Regions from separate parts of the Streptomyces chengbuensis genome, predicted to be linked through region 3. Evidence: riboswitches for the same ligand, from Rfam matches in the RefSeq annotation. Region 3 holds a riboswitch; each other region holds the start of a gene.

Region 1 (2,254 bases), 4.0 Mb from region 3:
CCCCCCGTACACGAAGTCCGGTTCCGCCGCGAGCAGCGTCTCGAACGACGGGTACTCCTCGGAGATCACCTTCACCCGGTCATAGGCGGCCCGGTACTCCGGCAGGATCCGGTCGTCGAGATAGCCCGTGCCCACCATCGACTTCTCCAGACCCAGCGCCAGCATGACCTCCGTCGCATGCTGGTTCAGCGACACCGCCCGCTGCGGAGGTCGCTGGTAGGTCGTCGTCACACCGCAGTTGGCCACCGTCAACGGGAAGCCCTCGGCGGCCGGGCCCGCCGGCGCGGCGTCCTCCCGGACACCGGGGCCGCCGCAGCCGGCCATCAGCAAAGCCGCCGCCAGGGCGGGCAGCAGGAACATCGGGCGTATGCCCTTCATGGGGATGGGTCCTCTCAGCGCGGGAAGGAGCCGGAGGGCGGCCGGGTCCGGGCGGGTCCCGGCGCGCGTCGCGCAGGACTGCCGTACGGGGTTCCGGGCGCCGCTCCGGAGGAGCGGACGACGGGGCGACGGAAGTGGTGGTACGTCGATCGCAAACGGTCGCGCGTGCGCCCGGCGTGGCCTGGTGCCCGTCAGGAGCGGTCGTGCGCCGCGGGGATGGCCGGTTCAGCCGGCGTCACGGAGCGGCCCGGAACGGACGCGCCGCGGCGGGGTGAAGGCGTACAGCCCGAGGATCTCCGGCATCTCGGCGAGGCCCGGGCCTCCCGCCCGCACCCACGCGGCCACGTCCTCGGTCGCGGCCGGATCGTTCACCAGACCGAACCACACCGGACGGCCGCCGGCGGCACGCCCCGCGGCCGAGGGCTGGACGACGACGACGTTCGCCTGGTCGCACACGTCCAGACAGTCGGAGATCCGCACCGGCGCCTGTTCCGCGAGACGCGCGGTCTGCCGCGCGTGGTCGACTCCGGTCACCTTGGGACTGCCGCAGCAGCAGTCCCGGCACACCACGATCCGGCACGGCACCGGACCGGTGTCCACTGGCCTCCTGGGCACGACGACAAGCCCTCCCCTCTGGGGAAATCCGCCCCAGTCAGCTCGAGGAGGCGACCGCGTGAGTCTCCTGGCTCTCGGGTCACCGCTCGCCCCGGCCTTCCCACCCGCATGGGGGCAGTGGTCCGTTCGGGGTCCGCTCGCCGATCACAGTGGCGGGACCGCGCCGGATTCACACCGGCTTCCTCGTTCCGCCGTCGCCTGTTACGGCGGACATCATCGCAGAAACCCGCGCCTTGTCCACGGCGGGTCCGCGTACCGCACCGGGTTCGGTGGGGCACGCCCCCCGGGGGCCGGGCCGCGGACGGCGCTCGCCGTACCGCGAACGGACGCCCACCGGTGGCAGACGAACACCGGACGAACCAGGCTGACAACACCACATACTGCAAAATCTGCAGGAATCAACCGGAATCCGTGGCAAAGGAACGGTAATGTTCGGCCCGGCGCAGCACTGACATTCAAGGAGTCCGGCAGTGATCTCACGTATGTCAGCGGGCATTCTGCTGATCTGCGCGGTGCTGCTGCACGTGGTGACTCCGCTGTGCGCCACCCCGGACGCACCCCCGGCCGAGGCGGCCGTCGTCTCGACCGAGAACCGGAACCCCCACACCGCGGTCGTGATCGTCCGCGCCGACGGCGCCGGGCTCCACCACGACGAGTACGACCCGCGCAACCATCCCTCGCGGCTCGCCCCGCTGGGCGCGCAGGCCCCCGCCGGGCCCGGTTACGGGAACACCGGCCCCTCGGGCGGCGCCCCGGACGAGACGACGGGCCCGCCGCCGGGCGCGTCGGCCGATACCGCGAGACACACCCGGAATCCGGGCGCCGCACCGGCGCCGACCCTGAGCACGCTGCAGTCGTTCCGCTGCTGACCGGCAGGTGCGCCGCACTCCGCCGTCCCTCCCCGACCCGCCCGGGCGGACCCCGGCACGCCCCGGGACGGACACCGGTGCGGCCGACGCCCCGTCACGGGGCGTCAGGGCCACCGCGGCGCACCCCTCTTCGACGAAGCAGACCGGTTCCGCATCGAAGAGACCGAGGTACGACCATGCAGTCGCTCATCGACCACGCCCGGCAGTTCCCCGCACGGATCGCCGGCCAGCAGGACGCCTACGCGGCACTCGCCCGCGGGCAGCGGCCCCAGGCCCTGTTCATCACGTGTTCCGACTCCCGGGTGATCCCCGCCCTGATCACCGGCGCCCGGCCCGGTGACGTCTTCGAGGTGCGCACCGCCGGGAACATCGTGCCCCCCTGGCGACCGGGG
Region 2 (2,254 bases), 1.8 Mb from region 3:
CGGGTTGCGCGCCAACTGCTCCTCGGTGAGCCAGTCCTGGTCGTGGCCGCCGGCCTCGATGAGCGCGCGGATGAGTTCGTCGCCGTCCCCGGACGTCAGGCCGGGGATCTCCTCGGTGCCGAAGTCGTAGCCCTCGTCGAGGAGGCGGCGCAGCAGGGCCACGGCGGAAGCGGGGGTGTCGAGGCCGACGGCGTTGCCGATGCGGGAGTGCTTCGTCGGGTACGCGGAGAGGACGAGCGCGAGGCGCTTCTCGGCGTTCGGGATGTGCCGCAGCCGGGCGTGGCGGACGGCGATGCCGGCGACGCGGGCGGCGCGCTCCGGGTCGGCGACGTACGCGGGGAGGCCGTCCTCGTCGATCTCCTTGAACGAGAACGGCACGGTGATCAGCCGGCCGTCGAACTCGGGCACGGCGACCTGGCTGGCGGCGTCCAGCGGGGACAGGCCCTCGTCGTTCTCCTCCCAGGCGCTGCGCGAGCCGGTCAGGCACAGTGCCTGCAGCACGGGCACGTCGAGCGAGGCGAGCGCGCCCGCGTCCCACGCCTCGTCGTCCCCCCCGGCCTGGGCCTCGGCCGGCCGGGTGCCGCCCGCGGCGAGGACGGTGGTGACGACGGCGTCGGCGTCGCGGAGCCGTTCCAGCAGCTCCGGCTCGGGGGCGCGCAGCGAGGCGACGTACAGCGGGAGGGCCCGGCCGCCCGCGTCCTCGACCGCGTCGCACAGGGCGCCGACGAAGGCGGTGTTGCCGCTCATGTGGTGGGCCCGGTAGTAGAGCACCGCGACGAGCGGGCCGCTGACGCGACGCGGGGTGCGCTCCAGCTCGCCCCAGGTGGGGGCGGGCGCGGGCGGCGCGAAGCCGTGGCCGGTGAGCAGGACGGTGTCGGACAGGAACCGGGCGAGCTGCTCCAGGTTGTCCGGGCCCCCGTGGGCGAGGTAGGCGTGTGCCTCCGCCGCGATGCCGACGGGAACGGTGGAGGCCTCCATCAGCTGGGCGTCCGGGGCCTGTTCACCGGTGAGGACGACCACCGGGCGGCCCTGCGCCAGCAGTGCGTCGAGGCCCTCCTGCCAGGCGCGGATGCCGCCGAGGAGGCGCACGACGACCAGATCGGTGCCGTCGAGGAGCTCGGGCAGCCGGTCGAGCGGGAGTCGGGAAGGGTTAGCGAAGCGGTACCGGACCGGGCCCTCGGCGGCACGGGCGCTGAGCAGGTCGGTGTCGGAGGTCGACAGCAGCAGGATCGTCGCGTGCGTCATCGCGTGCGCAGGCCTTCCTCGGGGTTTCCGCGCCCCGGGTGGTCGTGGTCGGCGGGAGTTCCTGACTCACCGGATCCCGTCGCCGGGGCCCGGTTCACAGTGGCGGGACCGCGCCGGATTCTCACCGGGCTTCCTCCCTAGGGCCCTGGGACCCTGTGCCGTTTTGCATAGTAGAGGCTGCGGCCCGCCGGCAGGGCGGTCACCTGGAAGGACGTGGGTATGCTCGCCGCCATGCCGCCCACACCGACAACACCCCCGGACCGGGGCGAACCGCGTATACGGGACCGAGGCGACGCCTGCCCGGGCGCGCTGCGGCTGCATGCGGCGGACGACGGGCGGCTGGCCCGACTTCGCCTGCCCGCAGGCTTGTTGACGGCACGTCAGATCCATGCGCTGGCTGCCGCGGCCGGACGTCTGGGCGACGGGGCCCTGAGCGTCACCTCCCGGGGCAACGCGGAGTTGCGCGGCCTGGCGGACGGCTGCGGGGCGGAACTCGCGGAACTGCTGCGCGAGGCCGGGCTGCTGCCCTCCGAGGCCCATGAGCGGGTACGCAACGTCGTCGCCTCACCGCTGGCCGGACTGGACGGACTCGGCCGCGCCGACGTGCAGTTGTGGGCCCGGGAGCTGGACGCGCTGCTGTGCGCGAGCGGGTGGGCCACGGGACTTTCGGGACGGTTCCTCTTCGCCCTGGACGACGGCCGGGGCGATGTGGCCCGGCTCGGTGCGGATGTGACGTTGCTCGCAGAGGCGGACGGGCGGGCGGTGCTGCGGACCGGGCGCCACGCCTTCCGGGTGCGTGCCGTCGACGCCGCGCGGGCCGCGCTCGCCGCCGCGGAGGCTTTCCTGTCCGCGGCCGCCGGAGCGGGCACGGGCGCCTGGCGCGTACGGGAGCTGCCGGAGGGGCAGGACATCGCCGTGGGCGCGGGGCTGGCACGGGCGGGGGTGGCGGCGGAACCACTGCTCCCTCCCGACGGAACGGGAGGCTCCGCCCCGGATCCGGTCCCGGGCG
Region 3 (2,254 bases):
GTCCCGCCGTGCCCGGCACCGTCAGCACGGCGCCGAGCACGAGGAGGAGCGCGGTCAGCCGCCTGCGTATCACTGCTGCTTGTTCTTCCTGCGGCCGCTGATCAGGATGCCGATGCCGGCTCCGGCGGCGAGACCGGCCCCGACGATCCACCAGATGCCGGCGCTGTCGCCGCCCTTGTGCTCCTCGCCGGCCTCGCCCTGCGCCCTCGGGGCGGGCGGCGCGGTGGTGGAGACCGGCGCGGGACCGGTCGCGTTCAGCTGCCGGACGAGGTCGGCGCCGCCGAAGTCCCGCGGGTCGTCGCCGTGGGCGTGCGCGGCGAGGATCAGCTGCGCGTACGCGGCCGGGCCGCCGTCCTTCGCCCAGGCGGCGGAGTTCTTCTCCAGCCACTGGACCGACTTGTCCGCCTTGTCGCCGTGCCCGGCGGCGGAGAGCGCGAGGACCGCGTCCGCGGTGTTGCCGAAGTCGGGCAGCGGCGCCGGGTCGGTGGCGCCGGGCATCGGCGGCGAGTCCAGGTGGCCGGTCTTCGCCAGCGTCCTGGCCAGGTACGCGGCGCCGTTGCGGGCCGACTGCTCGGGGGTGGCCTTCGCCGGGGAGTCGCAGGCGGCGGGGGAACCGTCCGGCTCCGGGCCGGAGACGACCAGTCCGCGGCCCAGCCCGGCGAGCACGGCGGCCGCGGTGGCGTCGCCGTTGGCGAGCAGCTTGCCGGTCTTGTCGGGCTGGTAGGCGAACGCGCCGCCGCCGGTCTTGTCCGCGCACGGCACGGCGAACGTGACCAGCGCGTCGAACGGGCTCCTGCCGCTCTTCGACTTCACCTCGCCGGGCCGCGCCTTCGCCGCGGCGAAGGCGCCGATCACGACGGACGTGGAGTTCGCGTCGGAGGGCATGCCGGGGTTGTAGCTCCAGCCGCCGTCCTCGTTCTGCACCGACTTCAGCCACTCGAGGCCCTTGTCCACGGCGTCCCCGTGGCCGCCGAGGGCACGCAGGGCCTGCACCGCGGCGGCGGTGGCGTTGGTGTCCAGCATCGTCTTCGCGTCGCACGGCCGGGACGCGTCGGCACGGTAGGAGGCGAAGCCGCCGTTGTCGCACTGCTGCCCGGTGAGCCAGTCGACGGCCTGCTCGGCGGGCACGGTCTTGACGACGTCCTGGGCGAGCAGCGCCAGCGACTGCCGCCACACACCGTCGTAGGTCGGGTCCTTCGTGCCGTACAGCCCGGCCGGGAGCGCGGCCGAGGGGGAGGGCGTGGGGGCGGCCGTCGCCGCGGGGGCAGCGGCCGCGCAGAGCACGGCGGAAGCGGCGGCGAGCGCTGCTGCGCTGCGGCGAACGGACATGGCGGGCTGGGCCTCTCCTGCGGGGAGCCGGGCACAGGCACGCTGAGGTACCAGGCTCCGGCCCCGTATTCCTCGACGGTGCCTGCCAGCGGGCCGGTCCCGATGGCACGAGCCGGTCACGGCCGGTACGGGGCATTCCGACTCACCGCCTGCGACGGCGGCTCACGGCTGCGGGTCAGCGCCGGATTCGCACCGGCTTCCCCCCGTACGGGTGTGATGACGACTCGCACACTCTACCGGCCCGTAATCCCCGTCCCTCGGGACGGGCGGCCGGGTGCGGCATGAGCCCCGGCGGCCGTGCCCACCGTGCCTCGCGGTGGATCTTGGCGGGACCCGGCGGTACCGGGGTGGCGCTCCGGCTCGGGCGTGGCTCGGTTCAGCCCGGCGGCTTCCGCGACGGGTCCGGTCCGTGCGGATCCCGGCGGGTCCGTCATCCCCGGCGTGAGAGTCCGGTTCACCTGGGCCCCGGTGCGGTCCGGGCCCGCCGTCGCCCGCACCCCGCCGGCTCAGCCCACCGCGACGTACGCCACCGGGTCGCTGCCCGGCACCGCCTCCACGCGGCCCAGCTTCACCAGGCGCCGCAGATGGGCCTCGGCCTCCGAGACGGCGATGGTGCGGGAGCCGTAGGGGATCTCGTCCCACGGCCGGTTCCACTCCATGCGCTCGGCCAGCCGCCAGGGGGTGAGCGGTGCGGCGAGGAGGGACAGCAGCCCGGTCAGCCGCTCCTCGTGGTGGGCGAGGAGCTCCCGGACCCGGGCCGTGGCGTCGGTGAAGGGGTGCTGGTGCGCCGGGAGCACCTCGGCGGCGCCGAGACGGCCCACGCGTTCCAGGGAGTCCAGGTAGTCGCCGAGGGGGTCGGTGACCGTGGAGTCGTCGGGATCCTCGTACAGGCCGATGTGGGGGCTGATGCCGGGGAGCAGATGGT

What was found. Region 3 has a riboswitch for cobalamin ahead of QRN89_RS10320 (SCO2321 family membrane protein). Riboswitches for the same ligand answer to the same signal wherever they lie in the genome.
Region 1: another riboswitch for cobalamin. It lies ahead of QRN89_RS27570 ((2Fe-2S) ferredoxin domain-containing protein); the one in region 3 lies ahead of QRN89_RS10320 (SCO2321 family membrane protein).
Region 2: another riboswitch for cobalamin. It lies ahead of cobN (cobaltochelatase subunit CobN); the one in region 3 lies ahead of QRN89_RS10320 (SCO2321 family membrane protein).

The regions. Positions count from the first base shown of each region.
Region 1 covers NZ_CP129137.1:6,270,744-6,272,997, reverse strand. The annotation lists gene QRN89_RS27575 (ABC transporter substrate-binding protein) at 1-378, opposite strand, end outside; gene QRN89_RS27570 ((2Fe-2S) ferredoxin domain-containing protein) at 604-993, opposite strand; cobalamin riboswitch at 1,038-1,220, opposite strand; gene QRN89_RS27565 (hypothetical protein) at 1,464-1,862, shown strand; gene QRN89_RS27560 (carbonic anhydrase) at 2,039-2,254, shown strand, end outside.
Region 2 covers NZ_CP129137.1:4,132,277-4,134,530, reverse strand. The annotation lists gene cobN (cobaltochelatase subunit CobN) at 1-1,245, opposite strand, end outside; cobalamin riboswitch at 1,288-1,414, opposite strand; gene QRN89_RS18305 (ferredoxin-like domain-containing protein) at 1,465-2,254, shown strand, end outside.
Region 3 covers NZ_CP129137.1:2,316,205-2,318,458, reverse strand. The annotation lists gene QRN89_RS10325 (SCO2322 family protein) at 1-73, opposite strand, end outside; gene QRN89_RS10320 (SCO2321 family membrane protein) at 70-1,329, opposite strand; cobalamin riboswitch at 1,443-1,579, opposite strand; gene QRN89_RS10315 (Strvi_7410 family MBL fold metallo-hydrolase) at 1,836-2,254, opposite strand, start outside.